DNA from 2 places in the Brevibacillus parabrevis genome. Region 1 is predicted to be linked to the other one. Evidence: riboswitches for the same ligand, from Rfam matches in the RefSeq annotation. Region 1 holds a riboswitch; the other holds the start of a gene.

Region 1 (15,861 bases):
TTGCCAGATCGTTGCCTGAAATTCGGTTTTTTGGAAAACCTCGTCATGATTGGCGATCGTGTAGACGTAAACTTCTTTTCGCTTGTTATCTTTTCTGCCCTTGACGAGCGCGCCGACGCTGGAGTAGCCGTGGATTTTGCCTGCCAGGTCTACTGGTTTGGGCATCGTCGTTACGACCACGTCGCGCGGGGCAACGCGCACTCCTTTTACTTCAATCTCTTCATCGCTGTCCAGCCCAAGATAGCGCAACACTTTCAAGGTGTTGACGAAATCGGGGTGCAGGGCGTATTTGAAGTCGACGTATTTGCAGCCTTTTGCCCGTCCAATCGTCTCGCCGAGCGTAGTGGCTTCTTCATGCTCCACGTTGTAGCAGTCCAGCCAGCCGATCGGCTCCGGAAATTCAAATTCTTCTTTGTTGGCAAAAGGTGTCGGGAAATACTGTTCGCCTTTTGCCGCCGTCCAGAAGTTGGGCTTTGCCAGACATTCCTGTATGGCCGTCTGCGGGCTGAAATAGGAGCAGAAGCCGTCGTAATCCACTACCGAATTATCTCCATCCCGGATGAGAATGGCGTCCACTTCATCGAGCGAATCGACAGCGTATCGTGCGGCGATGTTCGAAAAACCGGGGTCGCACCCGAGTCCCATGATTCCCAAAATACCTGCTTTCCGAAAACGGTCGTTCCAGGACAGTTGCTGTTGCAGCCATTGCGGGCCGCAAGACGCCGTATCAATATAATGAGTTCGTGTGTGAAGGCAAGCCTGCATCACCGCCAGGTTGTTTTCTGGCAAGCCGATGTGCAGCAAAAGGTCGATGTCGCCCAAAATGGATTGGACGCTGGACACGTCGCGGGCATCCACACATTTTACCTGGATTTCCACATTCGTCTCCCGGCGCAGCTCCTGGGCCAGTTCTTCTGCTGGGCCGATGGCTATATCGGCCAGGACAAGCTTGGTGACAAAACGGGATTTGATCAACTCGCACGCGCTTACTTGTCCGACTCCACCTACTCCTAAGATTGCGACTCGCATAGAGTCCTCCTCCCTGGTGACAAATCTGCTATCTTCGCATTCGAAACAGCCATTTTTGCAAAAATAACGAAATGGACGATGAACGGCGGACTCCCGCCAGGGCATCATCGATCGGCTCGCGGGGACGCAAGGAAAGCACCATGAGAAACCTCCTTTTTCGTTTTGATTGTTCACCAAACGATTGAAAAAGCAAGGTGAATAGTACATGTATATGAAGCATTCCTCACGTCCCATGCGCGACAGTGAATATCGAAGCGCAATTCTTTTTCGGGGATGGGACTTGTCTTTCCAGCAAACAGCTACGCCTCGGTTTTTCCTCTCTGCGGGTTGCGAAAAGTGTTGACCGCAAGCGGTTGTATCCACTTTCATGAAAAAGTCGAGGTGCACTCGTCAAGCAGAGTTGTCTTGATAATAAAGCGAATTTCTCTAATAATAACGGTGTAAACCAACGAAGCATTCCGCATCGTGAGTGTACGGAAGGATGGAAACACAAATGGAACCGATGAGCTTTGTTCTTTTTGGCGCGACAGGAGACTTGGCAAAACGCAAAATTTATCCGGCCTTGTTTAATTTATACGTAGATGACAAACTTCCCGGTAGCTTTTCTATTGTCGGTGTGGGCAGGCGAGCTTGGTCTGATCAGGAGTTTGTTCGCAGTGTGGAGCAGTCTATCCGGGAGTTTTCCCGACGAGATGCGATTGATCAGGCACAGCTTGAACGATTTTTGGCAGCCTTTTCTTATGCAGCTGTCGATGTGACGAAAGCAGAAGCTTACACGCCACTGCTGGAACGGGTCAAGCAGCGAGAGGACGAATGCAAGCTTCCGCAAAATCGGATGTTTTATTTGTCGGTTGCCCCTGAGTATTTCGAGGTGATTGCTGCCAATATCCAGACGAGCGGACTCGGCTCTGTTGCCGGCTGGAAGCGCCTGATCATCGAAAAGCCGTTCGGACGCGATCTGCAATCGGCGGAAGACTTGAATGAGAAGCTGGCCAAAGCGTTTTCCGAAGAAGAAATTTACCGGATCGACCATTATTTGGGCAAAGCGATGGTGCAAAATTTGGAGGCGTTGGAGTTTGCCAATCCCGTTTTCGCCGCTCTCTGGAACAATCGTCACATTGCAAACGTACAGATCACAGCGAGCGAAACGGTCGGGGTAGAAGAGCGGGCTGGTTTTTACGAACAGGCTGGGGCGCTGCGTGACATGTTGCAAAATCATATGCTGCAAATGCTGATGATGGTTGCCATGCACATCCCCAAGCGGATTACGGCGCAAGACATTCGCGCGCAGAAACGTAAAGTAATGGAAGCAGTGCGGCCTCTGGCGCTTGAAGAAGTGGCGAAAAACATCGTGCGGGGGCAGTATCGCGCAGGAAGCATGGGGGAAGTTCCGGTGGCAGGCTACCGGGAAGAGCCGGGAGTATCGCCGACCTCGATGACGGAGACGTATATCGCAGCCAGAGTCTGGATTGACGACCCGTTTTGGAGCGGAGTGCCCTTTTACATTCGCACAGGGAAACGGATGAAGGAAAAGTCGACGCGAATCGTCATTGAGTTCAAAAACCCGCTGGAGCAGCTGTATCGGGAGCAACAGGAAAAGACAGCGCCGAATTTGTTGATCATTCATGTGAATCCACAGGAAGGAATCGCTTTGCAGCTGAATAGTAAGAATCCGGCCAATAGCGGAAAGATTGAGCCTGTGACCGTTGATTTCAGTTCCGGGCAGAAGGACGTCCCAGAGGCTTATGAACGCCTCTTGTTCGATGCGCTGCGTGGAGACTCGACCTATTTTGCCCATTGGAATGAAGTGCGCCTGTCGTGGAAATGGGTAGAGCCAATCTTGACGGCTTTTGAGCGCAATCTCGTACCGCTTGTCTCGTATGAAGCGGGAACATACGGGCCGGATGCAGCGAAACAATTGCTGCAAGCGGAAGGATTTTCCTGGTGGTTGGATGAAGTAGAAGAGAGGGAGCCGGAGCCGATGCATCGGTAATGGCTGACTGTACACCTCGGCTTATGCGAGTGTCTTGCTCATTTCGGGTTGAGACTGGCTCAAGCCAGGGGTGAGTCAAGTGAAAAAGAAGGGGGAAGCGATTCATGCGTTTTGGCGTAATCGGCACCAACTGGATTACAGATGAGTTCATCCAGGCAGGTTTGACCGTCGAAGGCTTTTCTCTTCAGGCGGTCTATTCGCGGACGAGCGAACGCGCCCAGGAATTTGCTGAAAAATACCAAGCCCCTTTTGTATACACGGATATAAAAGAGATGGCATCGAGCGGAACCATCGATGCTATCTACATCGCAAGCCCCAATTGCTTTCATGCGGAACAGGCGATCCTGTGCATGGACATGGGGCTGCATGTGTTGTGCGAAAAGCCGTTTGCTTCTAACGCGGCAGAAGTCGAAGCCATGCTTGCGGCAGCGAAAAGAAATGATGTGCTGCTCATGGAAGCCGTCAAATCGACCCTCGTGCCCAATTTTTCTACAGTCCGGGATCATTTGCCCAAGCTCGGCACCATTCGCCGATATATCGCAAGCAACTGCCAGTATTCCTCGCGCTACGATGCCTACCGACAGGGCCAGGTTATGCGAGCTTTTGATCCTGCCTATTCCAACGGAGCGTTGCTGGACATCGGGATTTACTGTCTCTATCCTGCGATTGTGCTGTTTGGCAAGCCAGAACAGGTCAAGGCGGAAGGCGTTCTACTGCAATCAGGGGTAGATGGCGAGGGCAGCATGCTGTTGAAGTACGAAAATATGGATGCCGTCATCAGCTTTTCCAAGATCACGACTTCGTACCAGCCTGCGGAGATCCAGGGGGAGGACGCGACGATGGTGATCGATAAAATCAACCATCTCACGCGTATCGAGATTCGCTACCGCGACGGGAGGATCGAGGATGTGACCAGGCCCCAGACGCCCAAAACGATGCACTACGAGATCAGAGAGTTCATTCGCTTGGCTGAGGCAGGCTTGAGAGAGTCAGAGACAAATTCACATACAGCTTCCCGCTGGGCCATGGAGGTCATGGACGAAGCGCGAAGACAAATCGGTGTTGTGTACCCTGCTGATTTGCCGCGTTGAAGGAAGGGAACAGCTAAATCATAAAAAAGCAGGAAAACAAGGGGGGCGAAAACGCGATGAGAATGTTCGATGTGACGGCACCAATCTTTGAAGGCATGACGGTGTACAAGAACAAGCCGGAAAAGCAACCGAAAATACAGACGGTTACGAATGGGTACGTAACCGAGTCCAGAATCGATATGGATGTGCACTCTGGCACCCACGTAGATGCGCCGCTGCACATGGTGAACGATGGAGAGACATTTGAGAGCATCTCGCTGGAAAAACTGGTCGGGAACTGCCGGGTGCTTGACTTGACGCACGTTGAAGACCAGATTGGCCGGGCTGAGCTGGAAAAGTTTGATATCGCCCCGGGAGAGTTTCTCCTGTTTCAAACGAAAAATTCGCAAGACGACGCCTTTTCGTTTGAATTTGTTTATTTGGCGCACGATGGCGCTGCTTATTTGGCTGAAAAAGGCGTACGGGGAATTGGCACGGATGCTTTGGGGATTGAACGGAGCCAAGAGGGGCATCCGACGCATAAAACGCTGTTTGCCGCAGGTATCGTCGTGATCGAAGGGCTGCGTCTGCGCGATGTGCCACCGGGCCTCTACTTTATGGTGGCTGCTCCGCTGAAGCTTGTAGGAACAGATGCAGCTCCTGCGCGGGTGCTGCTGTTTGAAGGCTGGCAAGAAGGATAAATAGAGAGAAGCCGAGGAGGACATGAGCATGCTGATTCGCCCAAACCGGGAGGAGTACCAAGATTATTTTGCTACCTACGTCAGTCAAGTGCCAGAAGGTGATCTGCTGACGATTCTCGAACAACAGGCAGCACAGACAGGGGAGATGTTCGCCGGATTGACAGGGGAACAAATCGATTATCGCTACGCTCCGGGCAAATGGACGGTAAAAGAAGTGCTGGGCCATATCATCGATACCGAGCGAATCATGAGCTATCGCTTGCTGAGAATCGCCAGAGGGGATCAGACTGAGCTGGCGGGGTTCGATGAAAATACGTATGTAGCAGAAGGCTTCTATCAGGAGCGCAGTCTGACGGATTTGCTCGCAGAATACAACGCTGTGCGACAGTCGACGCTGGCCCAACTGCGGGGGATCGCTGCCGAGGCGTGGACGAGAACGGGCACAGCAAATGGCAATAAGCTGTCGGCACGCACATTGGCCTATATTATCGCCGGACACGAGGCGCACCACTGTAGAATTTTGCGGGAACGGTATTCGCTGTAAGCCGGGAGAAGCCCGCTGTTTCGCTTTCTGTGTGTCGCTTTTCGTTACTCGCTTTTCGTTACTCGCTTTTCGTTACTCGCTTTTCGTTACTCGCTTTTCGTTACTCGCTTTTCGTTACTCGCTTTTCGTTACTCGCTTTTCGTTACTCGCTTCCGTTACTCGTTTTGCGTTACTCGTTTTGCGTTGCTTGTTTTCTGCTGCTTGTTTTCCGTCGCTCATTTTCTGTTTCTCGTTTTTTGTTACTCGCTTTTCGTTTCTCGTTTTTCGCTTTCCAGCTGTCGCTGCGTGTTCCTCGCTATCTTTTCGCTGCCGCTCGCAACTTGCCCTCCCTATCTCGGCAATGGTAGGGTACAATAACAGTAGTGATTTTTCCAATTTCATATGTGGGAACAGGTTCCTTGAGGTATATCGCCGCAAGGATAATAGGGAAGCTCGGTGCAAATCCGACACGGTCCCGCCACTGTAAGAGGGGAGTTTTGCGCATACAGGCCACTTGTCCAGACTTGGATGGGGAAGGCAGCGCCAGACGATGATCCCAAAGTCAGGAGACCTGCCTGTTTCGACGACACTGATGGACCTACGGGAGATAGGGAGGTGTTAGAGGACTCGCCATGACAGCAGGGGGACGAATACGTTTCTCTTTGCTTGCGCATTTTCTAACGATCGTATCGGTCGTCGGAAAATGCTTTTTTTGTTTGGGGGATTGGTGTGGTCTGTCGAAGGGGGCAACTTGTCTCGGAATTGATGCGATTAATCGAGGCGCTGGAGTAGCTTCGCGATAGAAGCGGCTAAAATCGAAAGAGCTGAGCTGAAGCTGCCTCTCGCTTGCAGCGGTTCGTCGAATGGACCAGGGCGTCTCGCGGTTGATCTACCTGTCAAAGAGGCTACGATGACTCGCGATTAAATTCAACTTGACTAGATCTTGTACGAATGTGAGGGATCGCAAGCTTGCGAACCGGAGCCTTTTTAAGGATATCGTTGCCAGATTGTCGCCGTGAAAAAGGAGGGAGTGGCGTGGTTCAGCTTTTCATATGTCCATGGTGCGGCTATGTTGAAGAAAAAGAGGTGCCGGAGGAAAGCGAAGCAGGAATCGTTACGTGCGCTTGCTGCAACACGGCGGAGGTGGAAAGTGTGTTTGCGCGTGGAAACGGCTGCTTTGCTGAGGGAGTTGCCGTCCGTTCTTCCTGCTTGCGAGTCTTGTCAGCAAACAAAAAGAATTGTGTTGACGAATGCATTGGAATTTCTTAGAATAGGCTCAATAGCAAATCATAGTTCTTATCCAGAGAGGTGGAGGGTCTGGCCCGATGAAGCCCGGCAACCGTTGCTTTTGCGACAAGGTGCCAATTCCTGCGGGACGTTTCGTCTCGATAGATAAGAAGCGGGTGCCTCGTAGCAGTCAAGACGAACCTTCTTCTTAGCGGAGAAGGTTTTTTATGTATGAAAAAGTGGGAACGAGGCAAACATTTGCCCAATTTCAAAGACAAGAGAGAACTGACATCTAGCAAAGAACAAAAATTCATAGTTTTCTTTATCTAGAGAGGTGGAGGGACTGGCCCGATGAAGCCCGGCAACCGTTACGCAGTTTGTGACAAGGTGCCAATTCCTGCAGGACGAAAATCGTTCTGGGAGATAAGGAGAAGGACCTTGATGCCAAACCTTCTTCTTAGCAAGAAGGTTTTTCTTATTTTTCCAAAACATGACATGAGGTGGTAATAATGAGCGCAGGTGTAATCAAAGTAGGATTGCTGGGATTGGGAACAGTAGGGGGCGGCGTCATCAAAACGATTCGCTCGCAACAGGAGAAGCTGGCGCAGCGGTTGGGCAAACGGATCGAGATTGTCAAAGCATTGGTTCGCGATTCGGAAAAAGAACGGGCGGTTCAGGTTGATCCTGCGCTTTTGACTACCGATTTTGAGGATGTGCTAAAAAGCGATGTGGACATTGTCGTGGAGGTAATGGGCGGTGTCGAGCCTACGTATGATTACGTGCGTGCCCTGATTGAAAAAGGCTGCCATGTGGTAACGGCGAACAAAGAGCTGCTCGCCAAACGCGGCCCTGAGCTTGTCGATCTGGCTAACCAGCATCAGGTGCATCTGGCTTATGAAGCGAGCGTGGCTGGCGGGATTCCGATTTTGAGCGTGCTGCGGCAGTTTTTGCGCACAAATGACATCCAAGGAGTTCGCGGTATTCTCAACGGGACGACGAACTTCATCTTGACGAAAATGGAGGCGGAACAGCTCTCTTATCAGGAAGTGCTGAAGCAGGCGCAGGAGCTGGGCTATGCGGAAGCTGATCCGCGTTCGGATGTGGAAGGTTTCGATGCCATGTACAAATTGTACATTCTTGCGCAGCTTGTGTACGGGGAGTCGTTGCCGCTTGCGGATGTCGTGCGTAAAGGAATCGCCGATTTGTCTGCCGGACACATCCGGATCGCAAGTGAGCTGGGTTACCGGATCAAGCTGATTGCCCAGGCACAAAAAGCCGAGCAAGGCATCCGCCTCTCGGTTCAGCCGACTGTGCTGCCCATTGCCCATCCGTTGGCGCAAATCCAGGATGCGTTCAATGCGGTGCAGCTCTCCGGGAACATCGTGGGCGACCTGTTGTTTACGGGCCGGGGTGCAGGCGAACTGCCGACCGCAAGCGCTGTCGTTGAAGATTTGGCTTACTTGTTGACCCAGCCATTTACGCCGCATCCTGTTTGGACAGAAAAAAATGCCGCGGCTCAGTTGGAGCAAGGGCAAGACGAACGGGTGCTGTGTTATTTGGAAGGCTCGTGTATCGCCGCCACACCTGATCGCGTGCTGCATTTCTTGCGGGAGGCTGGCGTGAACGTGACGAAATTGAAGGTGCAATTCGACTTGGGCGGTGTGCTGCGCGCGGGCTTGATCGTTACAGGTATTCGCGCAGAGCATGAGCAAGTGCTGAAAAGTGACTTCGGACTTTCCGTGCGCTGCTTCCCGCTGATCGAATCGGCATAGCTCGCAGTCTGTCTAGATCAGCGCTGATCCTTTCTACTTGCTTTTTTTATCCGAGAGCTGTTGATCGGTATCTGAAGGCCCGTTTTTCTGATTGCCGGGGAAGACGACTTTTTCCCATTTGGTCATGAAATAACTGCAGAGTATAATAAGGCCGATCGCCGATACGGTGATAATCAATCCGGTCATATGTGCCGCCTCCTTTTCGCTGGAAAAAGTGGTTCTACTATGGTCTACGAAAGCAATATGGAAAAGTTTCGCCAAAAAAGGCAACGGGCACGCCTCATTTATCATGAGCGTGCCTGTACGTGACCATCGGCTTCAATCTGAACGTTTTCCGACAGTGATTCGATTCGTTGCAGAAGCGCTGCCCCATCCGTGTCATTCATCGGTACCGCTCGTCCCAGCTCGGCATGGAACGGGAGCATCGTCAGTTCACAGGAAGCGTCTTTTGTGCAGCTTGCTTGCAGTACCATCGTCTGCCACGTTTTTGGCTCCGTCGAGCGGGTGAAAATGAAATTGCCCAAACTGTAGGCAATCCACTTGCCGTTGTAGCGTTCAAAGCCTTGCAGGACGTGAGGATGACCACCGACGATCAAGTCTGCTCCTGCGTCAATGTAAGCTTTGGCCAATTCTTTTTGGTGATCGACGGGAAAGTCTTCCCGTTCCTTGCCCCAATGGGCGATCACGACGACGAGATCAGCGTGTGCCTTTGCTTGTTGAATCGCTTGGACGGCTTTGGCGGAATCATAGGAGCCAGCCAGTCCAGGCTGTTTCTCCGTGGCGAACCAGCTGACTTCGGGAATGACCCGGCTGAATCCGAGCAAGGCGAGCTTGATGCCGTTTCGCTCCACCACGACGGGAGTGAAGGCTTCCACAGAGTCTTTGCCGCCGCCGAGGTAAGCGATCCCGTTTTTGGCAAGCGCGTCAAACGTGTCGAGCAATCCGGCCACGCCCTGATCCATCGAATGGTTGTTTGCCAGGTTGACCGCATCGATCCCTGCTGCTTTCATCGCAGGCGCAGCCAAAGGAGAGGACTTGTAAACGTATTGTTTGTTGTCGGCAGGCGTGCCTTTTGTGGTAAGTGGCGTCTCCAGATTGGCTATGGTAAAGTCATCCTGCAAAAACAGGGAACGGACGTGCGTGAACGGGTAGTCGTAGCCTTTTTCGAGCAACGTTTTTTCCACATTTCCGGACATCATCACATCTCCGACGAAGGTCAGCCGGACAGTCGGCTCGTGGGCAACAGCCGGAGGTGGTGCGGAATCGTGTTCAGGGGAGGCGGAATGGCTTCCCAGCTTGTCGAAAGCGAAGTAAATCCCTGAGCAAAGGATGACGAGCAGACTGAACAAGAGCGTTTGCTTCGCCATCCTTTGCCACTTCTTTTGTCGTTGTTTTCGCCGGATGTGCTTTAGGCTTTGCTGCGTCTGATTCATTATGCTCCTTTCAACGGTAACGAAAAATGGGTGAATTTGTTATTATAGAGCTAATACGAAAAGGGGCGAAAAAAGATGCAGCTTTCCTTCGATCATCTGGTTCATTTCGTGCACCGTCCCCCTGGAGAGGCTGCCCGGCTTTTTCAGGAAGCAGGCTTTCACGCTGTCGCGGGCGGACGTCATACCCATTGGGGAACATGGAACAGTCTCAGCTACTTGGGACTATCTTATGTGGAGTTTTTGGCGGTGGAGGAGGCAGCTGTCGCCAAGCAATCCGACAATCCGCTCATCCGGCAACTGGTCTGGGAGGCGAATCGCGGTGAGGGACTTGGGCAAATTGCCCTGCGCACTCGGCAAATGGACGCGTGGGTAGAGCGATTTCAGTCACTTGGTCTCAAAGTGACAGGGCCGGTAGCGGGCAGCCGCACGCGAGACGACGGGAAGATTTTGCAGTGGCGCATGCTGTTTGCCGAAGACCCGCACAGTGCGAGACAAATGCCGTTTCTGATTGAATGGAGCGAGACAGACGAGGAGCGCAAAGCCGATTTGACACAGCGCGGCATCATCGCTCCGCATCCAAATGGCGCGACGGAGCTGCAAGCGGTTGGTTATGCTGTTTCCGATCTGGAAGCGGCAGCAGCGGATTGGACGCGGTGGTTCGGCTTGCCGAGCCAAGCAGTGTTCGACGATGAGCAAATGGGCGCTCGTTGCCTGACGCTTGCTTTACCTGGCGGAAATATCGTGCTGTGTGAACCGCAGCAGGATGGATCGGCCAAGCGGATGCTGCAATCGCGCGGAGAGCGTCCTTTTTTTGCAAGAGTAGGCGCGGCAAAAGCGCTTCACGAATCGCACTCCATTTGTGGCGGGACGTACCTGATTTGAATTTGCTAGAAAGTAACGAGGGGCAAAGCAAGAAAATGGCGCAAAGGAGGCGAGCTTGTGACATCACCCAAGCATTCTTTGTCCGCTGCGGCGATTATCGTCAATGATCGCAACGAAGTGCTGCTGATCAAAGGACCGAGACGGGGCTGGGAAATGCCCGGCGGAAAGGTGGAGCAAGGGGAGTCCATCCGCGAAGCAGCGATCAGGGAAACGAAGGAAGAATGCGGCTTGGACATTGAAGTGACGAAATTTTGCGGCGTGTTTCAAAATGTCAGCAAGTCGATCTGCAACGCCCTGTTTCTCGCCAGACCGATCGGCGGAAAACTAATCACAACGCCTGAGTGTCTGGAGTCGGGCTTCTTTCCGGTCGAGGAAGCTCTGCAAAAGGTGACCTGGAGCAATTTCAGACAGCGCATCTCTTTATGTTTGCAGGAGGAAAAGCATCCGTTTTACGTGGAGTTTTAGGGCAAACGGGCAAGTATGAGACGTAGTGAAAAGAGCAGTCGAAATCAATCAGCAGGCAAAAAGCTGTCCGAACAGGGACGGCTTTTTTGTTTTGAGAAAAAAGTGAGTGTGTTTGCTCATTCACGGCGGGCCTTAGAGCTTTTTGCAACTGATTAGCCACATCGTTGAGTTTTTCCAAACGCACTTGACTGAATAACTGAATCATAGAAAAAAGAGCAACCCGTTCCCTTTGCGAAAAAAGGAATCAGGTTGCTCTTTCTTTTCTGCGACATCAACATCGCCGGCGATCAATGCGTTCCGAACGTCTTTTTCGTCAATTGGCGGTACATGTACAGCATGGCAATGCGCCACGGAACCAGCATGCCGAACGCCAGCAGGAAGAACAAGCCGCCTGTCTGGATCGGGGTGAAGCTGTCGTTGATCACCAGCTTGATAATCAGCCGGATGATCAGGAGTCCTGCCAAAATAAAGAAGAACGCACGGGAACGTTTGAGGTAAACGTCTTGACCGATGATCTCAAAGCGCGAAGTCATAATCAAGGGAATGGAGAAAATCAATCCGGTTACAAAAGCCGCCAGATCGTACATCGGTGGCAGCGCCGCTTCCGGAAAGAAAAACATGGCAAAGCCAGTAGCCATGAAGAACGGCGGCAGGATGATGCTTTTTGCAGACACAGGCTTTTTTTGCCGGCGCATGCGCAAAAAGATGACCGCGGTTGCCATCACCAGCGGCACCAAAATGCCAAAGGATGAAGAAGTGAGTATCTGCATGGAAAAAACGCCTCCATAGACTTTCAACAAATTTTCAATGTTGTCTTGTCTAGTTTACACCAAATTGAGACGTATGGGGAAGCCGCAGACAGCGAAGCGGCATTTTTGCTAAGCCGCCGCTTCGTCGCTGGCCCGGACATCGAGCTTGTGTTTTTTGCTGTAGAGGAGCGTCAAGAGGCCGGACAAGAGCGTCAGCGAGCCGATAAACAGCAGGTAGCCGGTGATGCCGAGCAGGTCGAGACCGACCCCGGTAATCCCCAGCGCGAGCAGAAAACAGCCGCGGTCGAGCATGCTTTTGAAGGAAAAAAACCGTCCTTGCTGGTGGGCTGGCAAGCGCTTCTGAAAGATCGTCGCAATGACAGGAAAAAAGAAGGCGACGACCAAGCCAAACACGGAAAAGGAAGACAGCACCATCGCTTTGTTGTCTGCCATGGACATTCCGAATTGGGAAAGCGCGAAGAAAAACAGCATGAGCGTAGAGGCAGCGACCAGATTTTTGCCGCCGATCCACCGTTTGGCGAGCAGTCCGCCGATCAAAATGCTCGTGCCCTCGACCGCGTAAATCCAGCCCATGAGCTGCGGCTCGTTTTGCATCTCGCTTAGGTTGAGGATCATCAGATTGAGTCCGCCCAAAAACAACGTAATCAAACCGTTGTTGATCAATCCGACAAACAAGGCAGGGTCTTTGCGGGCAATCATCAGCACTTCGCGGAACTCCACTTTTTCCTTCATATTCCGCGAGGTAACGGGCGGAATCCGCAAAAACAAGGTGACGACCGCCAAAATCGCGTAGGCAATGATCGAACAGATGTACAGCATGGGCAATTCCATGGAGACGACGAGCACACCCCCGAGAGCCGTTCCGCCAATGCGTGACAGGGTGGAAATATTCAAGTACGCACTGTTCGCTTTCAAAAGCTCATCTTTGCTCAAGATGGCAGGCAAGGAGGCTTGCACGGTCGGGAAGTAAAACGCCGCAGACACTTGCATGACGATCAGGGAGACGATCATCCAGAGAATGGAATCGTACGCGAGAGCGGGAAACATGAACACAGGGCTTAAAGTCCGGGCCATGCTGGCAAAGAGCATCACTTTTCCCTTGTCGTACATATCGATGACGACGCCCGCTTTCGGAGCCAACAGGATGCTTGCGATCAGACCGCTCATCAAAATCAGACCCTTCACGGTTTCGGAAGGGATCAGGCTCTGCATGAACGCCAGATTGGCAATGATAGAAATCCACATGCCTGCACCTGCGACAATCTCCCCTGTCATCAGCAAAAGAAAGGTTCGGTTGCGCCACAACATGAGAGCCACTCCATATCTTTTTGGTTTTTGACAAAAAAATGAACCGATCGAGTTTTTCAAAACGGTAAAACCCAGTATAGCATCTGCCCAAATATTTGTATATTTATTGACGCTGTATGTATGCTTCCTAGCAATAACGGGCAAATTACTGGAACAATGAGCGGCGATTACGCAAAAAAGGAGCTAATCGGCATGGCGCGAAAACGTACGCTGCTTCTGTTGATCGGGTATGGATTTGCTGCCACGCTTGCCATCTTTTACGGACTGGTAGAGCGGCACAGCTTGTTTGTTACGTTTGTTGCCTTCCATCTGGTCGTATGCGTGGGAATCCCGCTGCTGCACGGCTGGTGGGAGAAAAGTTTGCAGGAAAATTGGCAGTTGGCGTGGGGCCGGTTCGAAAAGCGGGGAGCGCTGTTTGGAATCGCGCTGGGCGTGCTGTTTTTTACGGGGATTCAGGCTGGATTGTGGTTGCTTTTGCAAGCGGAGGGCTTGCCTGCTGCTGTGCGGGCGGGTTTGGAATCGTGGGGGTTGAGCCGCAAATGGATCGGCTGGTTTGCCCTATACCTCGTGTTCGTGAACTCGTTGCTGGAAGAATTGTTTTGGCGAGGCTTTGTCCTGCAACGGATGCTTCGTTCGCTTTCCCGTGCCGTCTCCGTGCTTTTGACCAGCTTTTTTTATACGCTCTATCATCTGATTGTCACGACAGCCTTGTTTGGCTTGTGGCGAGGCTTGCTGCTGACTAGCGCAGTATACGCGGCCGGGGTTATTTGGGGCTGGCTGAAAGGGCTGTTCCCATCGATATATCCTACCTGGTTCAGTCATTTGCTCGCAGATTTGGGGCTGGCTTTGGCGGTTGTTTTGTGGATTTACTAGCGGGAAGATAGGGGAAAGGAGAGAAAGCCATGCTGGCGCCACACGAAGAAGTCCAGCTGCGCAAGCGTCTGCTGGGCATCCTGCGGCAAAAGAATGAGCACGTCCAGCTTTACTTCGATACATATGGATTCACGCCAACAGGACCATTGCTCGCTTATTTGCGCTCGATCAAAGGGTGGGAAAATATTCGCCGCTCCGATCTGTGGCAAGTCGTGGAAAATGACCCGCAGCGGCAAATTGACTGGGATGGCGGCGTTTTGCTTCGCGCCACCTACGGCTTTGCTTCAAGCCCAGTCCAGGCAGCAGGCCGACTCGCAGAGGTGGAGCCTCCAGCGCTTCTGTACTACGGCACGCACGAAAAGCTTGTTCGGCAAGTGCTCACGGGCGGACTTTTGCCCATCGCGAGTGACTTTGTGCAGCTTGCGCTCACGATCGAAGAGATCGGGATGCCGGAAGACACGCTCTCTGTGCTGACCGTGCAGGCGGCAGAGGCGAGGGCAACCGGCATCCGATTTTTCAAAGGGAGCGGAGCATTTTTGTACAGCGATGCGATTCCAGCCGCTTTTGTAACAGAAGAAGCGTATTAGTCCGCCGGATTGATCTGCTTTCCTTGGCGCAGTTGCAGTTGCCGCTCTCGTTCTGCGAGCACGTCGCTGCGGTCGCGCAACGTATGCTTGTTCAGCAAAAACGGATCGCTCATGTCGCTGTCGCGGTGCTCAGGCTGATTTTGCCGGGCACAAGCCGCTTTGTACGCGGATATCAGCTCTGCGGCCTGCATCGGCAAGGTGAGGCTGCGGTATGGCATGCCTTTTTGAATCTCATCCAGGCGCTCTGCCAGCAATCGCTGCAGGGCAGTGCTGTCCAAGCCAAGGCGCTCGATCTCTTCATGGTGTTCTTTGACCAACGCGTGGGCGCTTGTGAGCATCTTGCCAGCGCCATTCAGGTTGCCGCGTCTGTGATGATACAGGCCCACGGCAATTTGGATCAGGCCGACCCACACAGGCTGGCGCTTTTCTGGTGGAGCACTCTTCCAATATTCTTCGAGAATCTCGTGACACTCGAAGTAGTCGCGTTCGACATGAAACTGAACCAGGTAGTCCAGATACGGCTCAGGATACATGGTGGACTTCACCTCGCTCTTTTTTGGGAAAAACGTCTCGATGTTTTTTCGCGAAAGCGGGTGCGCCGCTTGCGGTCAGTCAAACGATCAAGAGCGTTTTGTTTTCAACCGTTTCGTTATGTACTATTATAATGCATAGAGAAGAGAAATCGAGGTGTGAAACATTTTATGACAAGAGATGAACTCATGGCCGTCCTGGAAAAAAAGCGGATGACGGAAATTATCGAATTGATTGAGGATGCCGAGCAAGGCGATCTGGAAGAGCTGGAATTGGTGGAAAGCCTGGGACTGTTGATGGATCAGGAGCTGAACAAAGAAGTGATCAGTCTTCTGGAAAGCCTCGGGGTCACCATTATCTATTTGAGTGGCGATGAAGAAGATGAGGACGAGGACGAAGACGACGAGAACTAAAAAGGAACCAACCTGGCTGTGTCAGCAAGGTTGGTTTTTTGATCGTGAGCGTGGGACTAGCGCCTACTTTTGGGTCCATACCCGGTTTTTGTTGCGGGTAGCGGGAAACTTTTGCCCTCTGTCCAGCTCGATGATCATCGGGTCTTGTACGCTGGCGCCAGTCTCCCCGATTTCCATGTACACGCCATTTTTCGGTGATTTGTCGCCTTCACGAAAACGGCTTTGTTCTCCCATCAGGGCACCTTCTTTCTCGTGATGTGTGATCAGCCTTAGTATTGCCGCGA
Region 2 (15,861 bases), 2.8 Mb from region 1:
GCACCAAGAACTGGTTGGCGACCAGGCAAAAGAAAACCGGCGGCAAGGCGAGGCGAAAAATACGTTTGCCCTGCTTCTGCGCTACCAGCTTTACTTGTTCATGGCACTGGGAGCTGCCTGTATTTTCTTTTCCAACATGGTCTGGAACACGGGTGTCGCCCCTTACATTACGGCGCAGGGCATGCCGCTGTCGGCCTTCAGTTGGCTGTGGACGATCAACGGCATCATCATTTTTGCGGGTCAGCCCATCACGTCCTGGATCAAGCGCATCCTGCAGCAAAACTTGTCCGCGCAGCTGGTGGCAAGCGCGGTGGCATACGCTCTCGGGTTCGGCTTCATGCTCATGTATCACGGCAGCTACTTTGCTTTTATCGCCGGCATGATCATTACCACTTTTGGCGAAATGCTGATCTCTCCGACTATCCCGACTTTCATTACGGAAAAGACGGGGGAAAACGCTCCCTTTTACCTGGGAGTCGTCGGGGCGATTACCGCTGTGGGGCGCTTGCTCGGCCCGCTGGCGATGGGCTATATGTACGACCACGGTGGCGTGCAGCCCACGTTGCTTTTGGCCTCTCTCGTTTCGCTTGCTTCCGTCTTCCTCTGTTTGCTCCATGCGTATGTCCAGCGCGAAAAACGAATCTCGGCGACAAAAGCCAGTTGATTCGTTTACGCATAAACAAGCCGCCTGCTTCCAGCTTGGAAAAAGGCGGCTTGTTTGCTATCCAGACCGTTCTCGATTGTCGCTTTCCTTGTAAACCCGGCTACCTCACTGGCGGGCATGTCAACGATTTGCCGTTGTCCTTCGCAGAAAGGCTCATGATGTACGGCACAGCTACACGGCTCCACTCTTGTGCGGATGGGGCTGCCGCCATGTCTTGCGGCGAACACGCTTGCAGCATGGACGTACCGACGCTTCCTCCCGGGTCAAGCGCGACTGCCGCCATCCCCTTCGGCAATTCTTGCGCCAGCGATTGAGTCAGCCCTTCGACTGCGAATTTGGATGCGCAATACGGTGCTACATACGCTTCCCCGACTCGCCCCCAGTACGAGCTGATGTTTACAATCACTCTGCCCTCCGGATTGGGTACCATTTTCGGCAAAAAAGCGCGACAGACGTAAAACACGCCGTTTACATTGACATTCATGACTGTCGTAAATTCTTCTGGCGACAGCTCCATCAGCAGGCTATTGCGATTGATCAGGGAGGCGTTGTTGAGGAGAAGATCCGGTACGCCAAGCTTGCTGCACACTTCCTCTGCCCAGCTTTCCACCCGCTTCCCGTCGGAAACGTCGATCGTCGAAAAATGATGCCTTTTTCCAAACTCGCGATTCAAGTTCCACACTTCTGCCATCGAGCGGCCGCATCCCGCGACGACCCAGCCCGCTTCATGAAACCGCTCCACCATCGCCCTGCCCAATCCCCGGGTCGCCCCTGTAATGACCACCAGCTTGCTTGCAGACACAACAATCACCGCCTTTTATAAACTTATTATATATAATAGTATAGTAAAAGGCGAAAAGGAATCCCCTTCCAGCAAATCAAATCCAGAAGAGGTTCCTTCTCTTTACGGCTCAATCAAAATGGCAATTCGGGCAGCTGATACCATTCGCCAGACATCCATTCGCGGGCTTTCCAGCGCAGGACATCCGGCCGCACGAGTGGCATGATTTGTTGGAAAAGCTCCACGCGTTCGATATCGGTCATCGGCACAAAAGCTTCTGCTGCGGCCAAATCCGCCTCCAGCTCGTCCATTTTGCTCACGCCCAAGATCGCTGTTGCGACAGGCAAACTCCATGTATAGCGCAGCGCCTGCTCCGTCCACGGAGCCAGCTTGCCCAGCCCCATCACCTTCATCCCGATGACGGCCACGCCTTTTTCGACTGCTTGCGGCACGAAATCATGGACAAAGCTGTAGATGAAATGATCCAGAGCAGACAAAGCCACGAGCGCACTGTCAAAAGGAAAACGGCGAATCGCTTCTGCCAGCAAGCGCGGGTCGGTATGTCCGCTAATGCTGATTTTGCGGATCAGTCCCTGCTCTTTGGCTTCCAGCAGAGCTTCCAGAGCGCCGCCTTTGGCAAAAATCGCTTCCAGATCGTGCGGCTGCATGATGTTGTGCATGCGCCACTCGTCGACGTAGTCCGTCTGGAGCCGCTTCAAGCTGCCCTCCAAATCTTTCAAAGCCAAATCGCGGGTGCGTCCTCCCGTCTTGGTCGCGATCCACACGCGGTCGCGCAAGCCTTTTAACCCCAAGCCCACCCGGGTCTCCGACTGCCCGTCGCTGTAGCTCGGAGCTGTATCGAAGTAGTTGACGCCCGCTTCTACTGCGCGGCGAATAATCGCGATTGCCTGCTCTTCGCTGCAATCGTGCTCGTCCACGATCCGCTGCGCACCGAATCCGAGCAAGGAAACTTGATGGGGATCTCGTCCAAATGATCGGGTCTGCATGCTGGTGGTTGCTCCTTTCGGATGTAAAACAAGACGCCCGATTCCGAGCGCCTTGTCATGGTCATTGTTGTTTATTTGTATGTCTCGTAAGCTGTGGTCAGCAGGTTGGAGATGGTTTGCAGATCGTTGTTCTCGATCTGATGGCGCTCGATCATCGTCATGATTTTGCCGTCCTTCATGATCGCAAAAGACGGAGACGACGGCGCATAGCCTTCAAAATACTCGCGGGCTTTTGCCGTAGCTTCTTTATCCTGACCTGCGAATACAGTATAGATGTTGTCTGGCTTGGTGGAATGGCCCAAGGAATGAACCACTGCCGGACGAGCGAGTCCTGCTGCGCAGCCGCATACGGAGTTAACGACTACGAGAGTCAAACCTTTTGCATTCGGCAATGTTTGTTCAACTTCCTCTGCCGTGCGCAGCTCTTGAAATCCGTTGCGGGTCAATTCATCGCGCATCGGTTGAATCACTTGGCTCATATACGCTTCATAAGACATCATGGGGCAACCTCTCCTTTGTATCACGTTTCCATTTACGTATTATTATAACCTGATCGAGCCCTCGCGAGAACGCAGAAGTGCTTTCGTTCTACACTTCCATCAAAATGGTGAGGATCATCGGATTGCGTCCGGTCTTTTCATAAATAAACGGCTTGATTACTTCATTGATCTGGGATTTCAGCTCAGACCATTCCTTGATCTTCTTGTCGAGCGCTTCCTGGAGGCGCTGGCGAACCAGAAGCGTCGCTTCCTGAATGAGCGACTCAGAACCGCGCACATAGACAAAACCGCGGCTGACGATGTCTGGTCCCGTGAGAATCTTGAAGTTTTTCATATCGAGGCTGACGACGACGACCATCAGGCCATCTTCCGCCAAATGCTTGCGGTCGCGCAGAACGATGTTGCCTACGTCTCCGATGCCGCTGCCGTCGATCAGCACGATTCCGGCGTGCACCTTGCTGAGCCATGCCTTTTCACGGTTGCAGTTCAGCACTTCCCCGTTGTCCATGAGGAAAATGTTGCTCTCGTCAATTCCTACTTGCTGCGCCAGCTTGGAGTGCGTCTTCAGCATCCGGTATTCACCGTGAATCGGAATGAAGTATTTCGGACGAATGAAGTTGAGCATGAGTTTCAGTTCTTCGCTGCTTCCGTGTCCAGACGCGTGAATGTCAAACACGTGACTGAGCACGACGTTTGCGCCTGCCCGGTACAGCTTGTCTATCGTCCGGCTGACATTGATCGTGTTGCCCGGAATCGGCGAAGCAGAGATGATCACCGTGTCTTCCGGATAGATCGACACAGTGCGGTGCGATCCGGAAGCAATCCGGGTCAGCGCCGCCATCGGCTCGCCTTGACTTCCCGTGCAAATAATCAGCACCTGATTGTCTGCGTAGTTGTCAATGTGCTTGATATCAATCAGCATACCCTCAGGCATCTGGATGTAGCCCAGTTCTTGTCCAATCAGGAACACTTTTTCCATGCTGCGGCCGATGACCGCGACTTTGCGGTTGCACTGTTCAGCGGCATCTACCACTTGTTGCAGACGATGCACGTTGGACGCGAATGTAGCCAGGATGATGCGACCGCGCGCTTTGCGCACCACATCGAGAATCCCCTCGCCAACTGTGCGCTCTGACATGGTGAAGCCGTAGCGCTCACTGTTTGTACTATCGGAAAGCAAAGCCAAAACGTCGCCACTCGCGCCGAGTTTGGCAATTTTGCCGTACTCTGTGGTCTGTCCGACTGGAGTCATATCAAATTTGAAGTCGCCTGTATGGATAACCATGCCTTCAGGCGTGTGGAGCACAACCCCGAGCGAATCCGGGATGCTGTGATTCGTACGGAAGAAAGTCGCTTTCAGTCGATTGAACGGAATTTCCGTATCTTCCGAGATCGGAATCATCTTCACGTCATTTTGCATGCGATGCTCTTCCAGCTTCGCCTTGACCAAGCCCAGGGTCAGACGACCACCGTAGATCGGCACGTTAATTTGTTTGAAAATATAAGGAATCGCTCCGATGTGATCCTCATGTCCGTGCGTTAACAAAAGTGCTTTAATCTTGTGCTGGTTGTCCACCAAATAGGAAATATCGGGGATGACCAGGTCGATACCGAACATTTCATTTTCGGGGAACTTCACCCCGCAGTCAATGATGATAATTTCATCCTCATACTCGACGCAATACATATTTTTTCCGATCTCGCCGAGGCCGCCCATTGCGAAAATCTTAACGTCGCTCAAACTCTTTCCTCCTAACTTCATCGTGCATGATTTTGGGAACCCGAACCAAGCATGCCATTCTTATTGTAACACAACGCGAGGCGTTCGTTTCATCCTGTCTTGTTAATTCCACACATTCATCTTCGGTCAATATTAGAAAACTGATACGCGGTATCTCCAACTCGAGCAAAAGCTGGGCATCAAGCGACTGCTCCGGCCGCAAGCCCCCTTTTGCACGTGTAAGGATTTTCTACGAATGACCGCTTTAAAAAGACTTCAGACTACATGGCAAGCCCGTTTTCCAACACGAAAAAGGAGAGCCTCCGCCATGCATTCTTCCATGAACATGTTCCTCACGCGCAGCTTTCTCGCTACACTGGCCGCAAGTTTGCTGCTGTTCTTTTTCCAGTATGCCCCAGCAAATGCCCAGCCGCCATATGCCAAATGGGGCAGATTGGCGATGCAGGAAACGATGCAAAAATATCCGCACGCGCAAATCGTAGACTATTTGCATGTCGGGCGCATAGCAAAAACGCCCACCACGTCAGAGGAGACGTTCAAGCTCTTGCTCCAGCAGGGCAATCGCAGGTGGGCGCTTCTTGTGCATATTGAATTTGAAAACCAAACGGAACGAGTCGTGAACATCACGTACGAAGAAACCGTCTGAGTCTAGTCAGCGAGCTGTTCCATTTCTTTCATCATTTGCTCCATGTCCATGTCCGCCGCCATGCCGTAAGCACGGCGCATGTTGCCGTCACCGTCGACGAGGAACATGCGTGCGGTGTGGGCAAAGGAACCATCAGGCTGCTTCAGTACCGCGATCCCGAAGTCTTTCGTTACTTTTTCCACCGCCTGGGCATCTCCGCGCAAAAACTTCCAGCCGCTTTGATCAGCCTTGAACTTCGCTGCATACTGCTGCAAAACCTCAGCCGTATCAAAGTCGGGGTCGAAGGTGATCGAGACAAACTCAACCTTGTCGCCGAACAGCTTTTTCTCCTTCAACTGATCCTGAAGCTTGGACATGTTGTACGTCGTTGCCGGGCAAATATCAGGGCAATTGGTAAACATGAACTCGACAAGGCGCACCTTGCCTTTGCCTTGCGAGAACGTATAGGAAGTTCCGTCACTGTTGTCCAACGAAAAGTCCGCGATCGGCTTCATCACCGGAATCGGATCTTTTGCCAAGTATTTGTAGCCGAACACACCTACAATCGCAAGGATAATCAAGCCTGCCAGCACCGTAAACCAATGGCGCTGCAACGCTGACCCTTGTTGCTGTGCTCCTTCACTCACGATTTCCTGCCTCCCCTGCACATCTCATGCGCCATCCCGCTTTGCTTGCAGCGGCGAGCAGCGCACATTTTCTCTGTCTTTCTAGACTTCTTTTTCCCCAGGCCATGCCAGCATTCCGCCAACCATATTGGCAGCGTCAAAGCCAAGCTCACACAAATATTCAGTTGCCCGGTGGCTGCGTGCGCCGCTTCGGCACACCATGATGACCGGAATGTCTTTGTCCAGCTCGTCGGTGCGATGCGGCAAAAAGCCGAGCGGAATCAGCTTGGCCTCTTTGATATGGCCTTCGTTCCACTCCTCCACCTCGCGTACATCAATCACCTGAAGCTGTTCTTTTGCCGCGAGCTTTTCCAGCAGCTCTTGTGGTGTAATTTCCTTCACGCCATGGCTCATCGCGTTTTTTCCTCCTATATGTACAATCGTTTAGTCGTTTTCTGCCATTTCCATCATATCATAGGCCCCAGGCGTTTTCTAACGGCGGGAGCTGCGAAAGCGCCGAGATATAGGGGCAATTTTGTGACAGCAAGGCTCGGTTGCTTGCAAGTTCAAAGAATTTACAAAAATGACCATAAAATTATAAAATTACAAGTAAAAAACCATGTCTGCCAGTTCATGAAAAAGAACGCTGATAATTGATGAAGCTTAGCGTGAGGGGGAGTTATTTCTATGATGTATGTCCTTGGAATTTTGGCTGTTTGCACTCTGGCTGCGGTCCTCTTGTATGCCAAAAAAGGAAAACAATCTCGTAAGGCAACTCATTTGGTTTCAGATGAAGGAAACCCTCATACAAACCATGTAAACAGAGCTTACCAGACAGGCTCTCTGGATCTTATGGGCAACAGCATGAACGGGTAAATCTTTAAAATCCACAAAATCCACCCCGATAACTTAATCATTTGATGTTGACAGCGAAGTATGGTTTTTCATACAATTATGACAACAACTGAAAGCTACATTTTCATCAAGAGCGGTGGAGGGACAGGCCCTATGAAACCCGGCAACCAGCAAGCGAGTCTTGCGCGGTGCTAATTCCTGCAGAATCCATAGATTCTGAGAGATGAACGCACACCCGTGCATAGCCGGAGCCTTCTTCTACTCAGGAGAACGCTCCGTTTTTTTATTTCCTTACCCCCATATAAAAAGGAGAGATGATCATGTCTGACCAACAACAATGGAAACCGGAAACGCTCGCCGTACACGGCGGACAGGAGGTAGACCCGGTAACAGGCTCGCGCGCGGTTCCGATCTACCAAACGACTTCCTACGTCTTCCGTGACACGGAGCATGCTGCCAACCTGTTTGCTTTGAAAGAGTTCGGCAACATTTATACGCGCATCATGAATCCGACCCAAGACGCATTTGAAAAGCGCGTCGCTCTGCTCGAAGGCGGCGTAGGTGCGCTGGCAACCTCTTCCGGTCAGGCAGCCATCACCTTCTCGATTTTGAATATTGCGCAAGCGGGCGACGAGATTGTCGCATCTAGCAGTTTGTATGGCGGGACGTACAACCTTTTTGCCCATACGCTGCCACGCCTGGGCATCAAAGTACACTTTGTGGATCAGTCCAATCCGGACAACTTCCGCGCGTTCATCAACGATAATACCAAGGCGCTCTTTTGCGAGACGATCGGCAACCCTCGCATCGACGTGGCCGACTTGCAGGCAATTGCGGACATCGCGCACGAAAACGGCGTGCCGCTGATTGTCGACAATACATTCGCTTCGCCAATCCTGACCCGTCCGTTCGAGCACGGAGCTGACATCGTCGTTCACTCCACGACCAAATTCATCGGCGGACACGGCACGGCGATTGGCGGCATTATCGTAGATTCCGGCAAATTCGACTGGAACAACGGCAAATTCCCTGGTCTGACGACGCCAGACCCAAGCTATCACGGAGTCGTTTATACAGAAGCAGTCGGCCCGCTCGCCTACATCATCAAAGCGCGCGTGCAACTGCAACGCGACATCGGCGCTGCCGTAGCTCCTATCAACTCTTTCCTGTTCCTGCAAGGTCTGGAGACACTCCACCTGCGCATGGAGCGCCACAGCCAAAACGCACTCGCGGTAGCGAAATTCCTCGCCGAGCATCCGGCAGTGGAATGGGTCAGCTACCCAGGTCTTGAAGGCGACGCCAACTACGCACTCGCGCAAAAATATTTGCCAAAAGGCGCTGGCGCCATCCTCACCTTCGGCATCCGCGGCGGCGTGCAAGCAGGCAAAACATTGATCGAATCCGTAAAGCTCTTCTCTCATTTGGCAAACGTAGGCGACTCCAAGTCGCTCGTTATCCATCCGGCGAGCACGACGCACCAGCAAATGAACGAAGCGGAACAATTAACGGCAGGAGTAACTCCCGGATTGATCCGTCTGTCTGTCGGAACAGAGGCGATCGAAGACATCATCGGCGATTTGAAGCAAGCTTTGGAAGCAGCTGTTGCCGTGAGCAAGGTATAGGTTTTCCTACAACACCATACCTTTTCATTCAAGCGAAAACGAAAAAACCACTCTCGTCAGGGAAGTGGTTTTTTTCGTTTTTTTGTGTCTTTCACTGGATAGTCTCAACTAAATCAGCAGAAAAAAAAGAACAGATGCGAAAATCATTGAACTATTCATTCGAAATAACTTGAATTAACAGTTCGGATATTTTAGAATTTGATCTATGAAAAAAATGGGGAAAAGGTGATCCGCTTTGAAAATATGGAACATCGGCAGTGCACGCACCACCTACCAGCTCGACTTCGCTTGCTCACCGCTTTTTGAAGCCGCACTCGGAATCGCCGTCGCCACTTACGATCAAATTCACCACACGCTGGAGCATCCGCCTGAGCACTGGAGCAGAATGCTGAGCGCGCTTCCGCAATCCGTCCAGCTTGAGGTTGATTACGCCAAAAGGCACAACACTTGGAAGACGTTGCTGCAACTGCTCCACCACCAGCCTTTTGCCGATCTCGAATCGTTTTTGCATGTTGTCAGCGAGCTGTCGGCAGAAGAGTTGCGCTACCACGCCCTGCCTTTTTTGGGCCAGGAACGACAGCAAGCACGCGAAAATGCCGCGCAGGGCAGCGCAGCAGACGCCGAGCTTTTGCAAGCAGCATGCCGGGACCACCTCTTTTTTGCAGCGTATATTGCCCATATCACCTCTGTCGACACAAATGAACTGCGCCAGCATCTGCTCACCTTGATGGAAGGCTGGTATCAGACACACATCAAGCCGCAAGAAGACAGCATCCGGCGTATGCTGGAAAAGGATACGTCGCAAAAGCGCGCGATGCAGGACAAGCTCGATCCGGAAGCACTGGTGGAGTGGGCAACCGGAGCAAGCTATCCCCCTGAGCCTGCGGTCACTCGTGTGCTACTAATCCCGCAAGCGATTTATCGGCCCTGGACGGTGCAGGCCGATGACGCGGGCACGAAAATTTTTTACTGCCCGGTCGCCGATGAAAACATGAGCGAGCACATCGACCCGTACCAGCCGCCGCAGGCTCTGGTGCAAAGCTTCAAGGCGCTCGGAGACGAGCAGCGGCTCCGCATGGTCAAAATGCTGGCGGAAAAAGAGCTGAGCTTGCAGGAATTGACCGACGTCCTGCAAATGGCCAAATCGACGGTTCATCACCATTTGTCCATGCTTCGTTCCGCGCGTCTGGTAGAAGCGTCCGGCTCCCGGTTTCGCCTGCGCAGCCAGTCCGTATCCCAGCTTTCCCTCCTGCTCGATCAGTTTCTGGAAAGGGGATTTTGATGATTCCGCTCTGGAAAAACCGTTCCTACACCTGTATTTTGCTCGGTCAGCTGATCTCCGAGTTTGGCGCATCGCTTTCGACGCTGGCAAACAGCTGGTTGCTCTACCAAATCACCGGCTCCCAGACCGCTGTCGGACAAATGTGGCTGCTCTACTTTTTGCCTTCGCTGCTGGTGCAGCTTGTGGCTGGCCCTTATCTTGACCGCTTTGACAAAAAGCGCGTCATGCTCTTTTCCCAGTGGATGCGCTGTGCGGCTTTCGGCTGTGCTTTTTTGGCGATTTCCTATGCGCCTGACGCTCTTTGGCCGCTCTATCTGACATCGCTGATCAACGGTCTTGTTCAACCGCTGTACGTGCCAGCGAGCCAATCGCTGCTCCCGACTCTTGTCAAACAAGAATCGCTGCTGCAAGCCAACTCTTATCTGGACAGTGCCATGCGCATCGCGATGATTGCAGGCCCGCCGCTGGGCGGGATTCTCGTCGCGAGCATCGGCGGCACACATGTGCTGGGCCTGGTCGCCATCGGGTATGCTGTCAGCGGAGTTTTTCTGCTTTTGTGCGAAAAGACTTCGGTCCCTCCTGCCAAAACAGCAGAATCATGGCTTTTCATGTTCAAGGCAGGGCTGTCCGTCTTTCGGGAAAAACCGTTTCTCTTCTATTTGAGCCTGTACTCCGCACTTGTGCAGTTCGCGGTCGGTGTGACTCTGGTGCTCAATCTGCCGTTTGTGGCGGGCGAGCTGCACGGAACGGCTCTGCATGCGGGATTGTTTTTGGCAGGCTATCCGTTAGGCTACCTCATCGGAACTTTTCTGGTGCCCAAGCTGTTTAATCATCTGGAGCCCTCTTTAGTCATGCTCGTCTCCTTGGTGGCAGGCGGGTTGAGCTTTGTCGCTTTAGGCTTCACTCCGTTCATCGAGCTGGCAATCGCCATCGAGCTGTCGGCGGGTGTTACTGCCCCCTTTTTTCAACTGCACAGCACGCGACTCTATCAACTGCACGTCCCAGCCGGGATGATGGGACGCGTATTCTCAGTGCGTCTGCTGATCGTTCGCACTACAATGCCTATAGGGATCTGGCTGGGAGGAACGCTCAGCGACAGCGTCGGCATTCGCCCGCTCTATTTCGCGATCGGTGCGCTGATCGTGGCCGTTTCCATCGGCGGGATTGCTTTGCAAAAATTTGTAAAATATAGGATATTCCATGTATAATGAAATGCGTGGAAATGACATCACCCCATACCCTATCTACATAAAGGAGAAATCTCATGACTCATCCTGCTCTGGATAGCCTGCTTGCCACCGTAAACCGAGTAATCGTGGGAAAAGAAGATCAGGTCCGCCTGCTGGTAACAGCTCTTTTGGCGCGTGGACATGTGTTGCTGGAGGACTTGCCTGGCATGGGCAAAACTGTACTCGCCAAAACTTTGGCCCAAGCGATCGGCGGAACGTACAACCGCCTTCAGTTTACTGCCGATCTGCTCCCGTCCGATGTAGTAGGTTTGCATGTTTTCAATCAGCGCACGAGCGAGTTTGAACTGCGCAAAGGGCCTGTTTTCGCTGACGTGCTGCTCGCTGATGAAATCAATCGCGCGACTCCGCGGACTCAATCCGGCTTGCTGGAATGCATGGAAGAACGCCAGGTAACGATTGAAGGCGTTACATTGGCACTGCCTTCGACCATGCTGGTAATCGCCACCCAGAACCCGATTGAATCAGAAGGCACTTATCCATTGCCAGAGGCTCAACTGGACCGCTTCCTGTTCCGGTTGTCGCTTGGCTACGGCACACGCGAAGACGCCAAGGAGATTTTGCGCAGATTTCGCAGCAGCTCTCCTCTGGAGACGATTCAGCCCGTAATAACGGTGGAAAAGATTGCTGCCCTGCAAAAAGAAGTCGCCGCTGTCCACGTCAGCCAGGCGGTAGAAGACTATGTCATCGATTTGACCGAAGCTACCCGCAGCCATCGCTCTGTCGACGTCGGCATCAGCCCGCGCGCCATGCTTGCCCTGCTGCGCTCGGCACAGGCTTACGCTTTTGTATCCGGGCGCACTTACGTTTTGCCGGACGATGTCAAAGCCGTGTTCCCGAGCCTCGCTGCCCATCGAATCCGTCTGTCCATGGAAGCCGAGCTGCATGTGACGGAGCAGGAAGTGGTTATGCAAATCATGTCCAGCGTGCCGGCACCTGTTGAGGAAAGCGTGTAAGCCTGATGGATACGAAGCAAACCTTTCATGTGATCGGCTTTCTCCTCCTGCTTTTCGGACTTTTTTCGGGCAGCTGGTTTCTCTGGCTGCTTGGCGGATTTTTCTTTTTCATGCCTGCTGCCCAAGAGTGGTGGGCAAAATCGATAGTCAAATGGGTCAAGCTGGAGTGGACGAGCGACCAGACCCGCGTCATGCCTGGCACACCCGTGAACATCACCATTCGCCTGCACAACCGCTCCTGGCTTCCCCTGCCAGCTACGTGGCTGCGCTTTTCCTTGCCTGAGCATGTCACGGTGGACGGTGGAAACGAAGTCAAAACAAGCAATCAGCGCACCATCGTGCGACTGCGCTTTGATTTGCCCATCCGCCAGAGCGCAGCCAGAACGTTGACGCTGACCCCGCACAAGCGCGGTACGGTCTGGCTGACGGAAATTCAGTCAGAGACGATGCCGCTATTCGCAGACGAAGTAACTTTCCTGCCGATGCCGTTGTCTTTCTCCATGCTGGTTTACCCGTTGCCGCTGCCGCTTCCTCCGCTCGTCCTGGAAGAGACGCAGCCAGACGGCAGCAAGCTTTCGCGCCAGCGTCAGCAAGAGGATGTCACTTTTTTGCGCGGGACACGACCTTACATGCCAGGCGATCGGTTCAAGCATATTCATTGGAAAGCGACTGCGAAGACAGGCACGCTTGAAACAAGGCTTTTCGAACATACTGCCCATCCGAACTGGCGGATCATCGGCCACATTTTGCCGTCCTATGAACCGCTTGCGCAACGGCATAACGATGAAGCCAATGAACGCATCATTTCTTGCCTTGCCGCCTTGTCCATGCTTTGCCGCAAAAAGTCCATCGGCTTCGAGCTGTTCCTGACCGTCAAGCAGCGTGGACGCGAGCATTTTCACCTGCCTGCTGGCAGCGGTAAATCCCATCATTTGCACGTCATGACCCAACTGGCGCAATTGAACCATTACGTGACGACGCCTCTGCCCTCCCTGCTCCGCCGACTGGAAGAAAGCCCGGCAAAAGAAGCGGTGATTCTCGTAACCGCGCGTCCCGATGAACTGCCTGTCGCCACCATGGAACAGTTGCTTCGCCGCGGTCACAAAATCGCCGTGCTGGATGTCTCGCAGGAACAGGTTGTATTCGCACGGCAAGAGCTGGCACAAGCCAGGAAAAGGAGTGTGATGGCGCGGTGACCTTTTCTCTTCTAAGCCGCTGGACGCTCATTTTCTGGCTGGAGGCGCTGCTGATCGGTGGGGCACTGATGCTGTTGGGCTGGATTACGGCAAGTTTTGGTCAGCTGCTCTTCTTTTGCCTGGCCGCCTCCCTGCTGTTGCTCGCCGGAAGCTGGCTGTACCATCACGGTGGTCGGCACTCTCTTCTCCATCTGCTGCTCTATCCAGTCGTACTGGGGGTTGGCGTACTCAGCTATTACTTGTACGGCTCCTGGCTGATTGCGCTCGCTTTGACAGGCATTTTTTATTGGCGCGTGCAAACGGCAGTAGCCAATGGCCTTGGGCATAGCAGTATGCAACGCCGTTTCGTGCTGGCATTTATGGTCTGCCTGATTCAACTCGTCGTGGCCGCCTTGTACGGAACGATGGTTCATCCGGAAACGTTTACGCCTGCTCCGTACTTCGGCATGCTGGCCCTGGTTACGGGCAGCTACGTGTTGATTTCTCTCGCCGTTTTCCTGCTGCGGGAAGAGTCTCTGCCTGTCCGTCTGCCCGGCTCTTTGGGCGCTAAACTGGCTGCGCAGGTTGTCGGGACGCGGCTGGTGTTGACCGTTGGCTATATAGCGGCTGCCTCTGTCGTGCTCGGCCTTGTGGGATTTGTCTGGTCGTGGGTAAAAGGGCCGCTTGGCGCAGGGCTTTACATGCTCATCGAACCAGTCCTGCTCAAGCTTGCGGATTGGATCGGCGGCTTGTCGCAAGTGCTGAACAAAGACCAGCGTGTCCATAATGCCCTGGATGGTCAAGGTCAAAGCGAAAATCTCCCACTGGACCCGGTTCAGCAAGGTGAACCACTGTTTTCCGTGTTGGAGCCGTATTTGATTGCGCTCGTCATTCTCGCATCGCTCATTCTTTTGGGTTGGTACATGTGGAAGCGCCGCCGTCGCGCCGAACACACAGCGGCACCCGCAGACAATACGGATTACGCGGCAAATTTGTCTGCGCTTCCGCCGACTGTTGACGGTGACGCGGCAGCATGGGATGTCTCCCAATGGTTTAAAAAGCCGATTGGCCCGGAAGACGATCCCACTCGTTACGCCTACTATCAGTTTTTGCAAGCAATGGCGAAGCGCGGGGCCACCGTCCAGCCATATGAGACAACGCAGGAATTTTTCAAGCGATTGCAGTATCATCCGGTTATGACGGCACCAGCGCTGGAGCTGGCCGCCAAAATCACCAGTTTCTACGAACAGTATCGCTATCAGGAGCATTCGCTGTCGCCTGAGGAGCTTGCGGACATGCAGCAAGCTGTCCAGGCGCTGGCTGCCCACGCGGAAAATGACAGCCAGAGCCAGAACCCGAATCAGAGTCAGGCGCAAAACCAGTGACCAAACCAAAGAGCAACCACCCGCCATCGGCGTTCGTGGTTGCTTCTTTTTTTCTCTTGACATCCTCCCCTCTCTCCTCCATAATTTCCTCACTTTTGCCCGCTTCCAAATTGGATTCACCAAACAGTTAATCAAACGAAAAGGAGGGGGAACCATGCAAGATTTGCCGCTCTGGCTGCGCAAACACCTGTCGATTGCCTACGTGCCCGGCTTTGAGTTTTTTCTCAGCTTGCACGTCCTGGCAAGACCCGATCACCACACGTCCCGGTTGGGCTGGGCACAGGAAACACTCCAGGCGCTTCCGGCATCGCTCGTCAAGCAACTGCATCAGTTCAGCAGCATGTCCAACCAGTTTCTTGACGCCATGGACTTTCTTGTACCGTGGGAAGAAGGCTATGAGCATTCCGTAGAGGCCAGTCTGGAGCGGGTGCAGGCGCTGGACGCGGCACAGTTTGTCCAATTGATGATGGGGCCTGTCTATCATCCCCGGCAAATGCAAAAGTGGCTGCAAGGCTACACGGATGACGCATTCGAACAGCTTAAACCGGAGCATCGGGACTTGCTGCGGCATCCATTGTCCGCCAAGCGCAGCTTTCTGGAATTTTGCTACGCCTATCTGCCGTTTTTTCGCGCAGAAGAAAGGCGCATTGAGCCGTGGCTGGTGCGCGCCGTTCATGAAGGCCAGGAGCAGATTGCCACAGATCCGGTCGGGTTTTTGTCGCAGGTGCATCCCCGGCTGAAAGTACATGAGAAATTTTTGCAATTTCACAAGGCACAAACGTATACATTCGCCTATTCCGAGCTGGCCCGCATCCATTTGCGCGTCTCCACGTTTGTCTCGCCGCATTTGCTGCTTGGCATATACGGGGAGCACATCTCGGTAGGTTATTGCGTCGATGTGCCGGGGAGCACTGCCACCTCAGCGATTCCGGCAGATTTTACGCTGAAAATGAAAGTGTTCAGCGATCCGACGCGGACGGCTATTCTCAAGTCGCTGCTCGCTCACCCTTATTGCACGCAGCAGCTCGCCGACCTGCACGGCGTCAGTGAACCAGCGATCAACAAGCATCTGAAGCTTTTGGTAGACGCTGGCTTCGTCTGGAGCGAGCGGCGCGGTAGGTACGTGTTTTACCGCGGGATTACCTCCCGCCTGGAGCAGTTGGCTGTCGATCTGCACGAGTTCATCGACATGCCGACACCTGCGCTACCCATCTCTCCCCCGCAAAACGAAAGGAGGAATTGACTTGTTTCGAGTCGCCAAAGCAACCTTTGTCCGCAACACGCTTGTCATGCTCCGGGCTTATCCGTGGTCGTTTGTCATCGGTCATATTTTGGCTGGCGTGTACACGGTGCTGTTCGCCTACTTTGCCTATCATTATGTATTTGCCGGGCAGC

Evidence for each region. Region 1 has a riboswitch for S-adenosylmethionine ahead of IRJ17_RS15185 (homoserine dehydrogenase). Riboswitches for the same ligand answer to the same signal wherever they lie in the genome.
Region 2: linked by a shared signal. The riboswitch ahead of IRJ17_RS01840 (homocysteine synthase) and the one ahead of IRJ17_RS15185 (homoserine dehydrogenase) in region 1 are both predicted to bind S-adenosylmethionine.

What each region holds. Positions count from the first base shown of each region.
Region 1 covers NZ_CP064090.1:3,170,305-3,186,165, forward strand. Annotated here, with positions in the region: gene IRJ17_RS15160 (saccharopine dehydrogenase family protein) at 1-1,029, opposite strand, end outside; gene zwf (glucose-6-phosphate dehydrogenase) at 1,523-3,022, shown strand; gene IRJ17_RS15170 (Gfo/Idh/MocA family protein) at 3,127-4,113, shown strand; gene IRJ17_RS15175 (cyclase family protein) at 4,170-4,793, shown strand; gene IRJ17_RS15180 (DinB family protein) at 4,822-5,337, shown strand; cobalamin riboswitch at 5,712-5,909, shown strand; SAM riboswitch class I at 6,610-6,715, shown strand; SAM riboswitch class I at 6,863-6,973, shown strand; gene IRJ17_RS15185 (homoserine dehydrogenase) at 7,053-8,315, shown strand; gene IRJ17_RS15190 (hypothetical protein) at 8,349-8,501, opposite strand; gene IRJ17_RS15195 (CapA family protein) at 8,603-9,748, opposite strand; gene IRJ17_RS15200 (VOC family protein) at 9,824-10,630, shown strand; gene IRJ17_RS15205 (NUDIX hydrolase) at 10,688-11,095, shown strand; gene IRJ17_RS15210 (CcdC family protein) at 11,383-11,865, opposite strand; gene IRJ17_RS15215 (MFS transporter) at 11,974-13,173, opposite strand; gene IRJ17_RS15220 (CPBP family intramembrane glutamic endopeptidase) at 13,366-14,046, shown strand; gene IRJ17_RS15225 (RNA 2'-phosphotransferase) at 14,076-14,633, shown strand; gene IRJ17_RS15230 (DUF309 domain-containing protein) at 14,630-15,166, opposite strand; gene IRJ17_RS15235 (hypothetical protein) at 15,335-15,577, shown strand; gene IRJ17_RS15240 (YjzC family protein) at 15,641-15,811, opposite strand.
Region 2 covers NZ_CP064090.1:392,620-408,480, forward strand. Annotated here, with positions in the region: gene IRJ17_RS01800 (MFS transporter) at 1-664, shown strand, start outside; gene IRJ17_RS01805 (SDR family oxidoreductase) at 765-1,409, opposite strand; gene IRJ17_RS01810 (aldo/keto reductase) at 1,580-2,452, opposite strand; gene IRJ17_RS01815 (BrxA/BrxB family bacilliredoxin) at 2,524-2,952, opposite strand; gene rnjA (ribonuclease J1) at 3,041-4,714, opposite strand; gene IRJ17_RS01825 (YqzG/YhdC family protein) at 5,001-5,339, shown strand; gene IRJ17_RS01830 (SCO family protein) at 5,342-5,965, opposite strand; gene IRJ17_RS01835 (rhodanese-like domain-containing protein) at 6,047-6,358, opposite strand; SAM riboswitch class I at 6,921-7,029, shown strand; gene IRJ17_RS01840 (homocysteine synthase) at 7,120-8,421, shown strand; gene IRJ17_RS01845 (ArsR/SmtB family transcription factor) at 8,657-9,703, shown strand; gene IRJ17_RS01850 (MFS transporter) at 9,703-10,911, shown strand; gene IRJ17_RS01855 (AAA family ATPase) at 10,968-11,906, shown strand; gene IRJ17_RS01860 (DUF58 domain-containing protein) at 11,912-13,102, shown strand; gene IRJ17_RS01865 (DUF4129 domain-containing protein) at 13,099-14,466, shown strand; gene IRJ17_RS01870 (ArsR/SmtB family transcription factor) at 14,621-15,709, shown strand; gene IRJ17_RS01875 (ABC transporter permease) at 15,711-15,861, shown strand, end outside.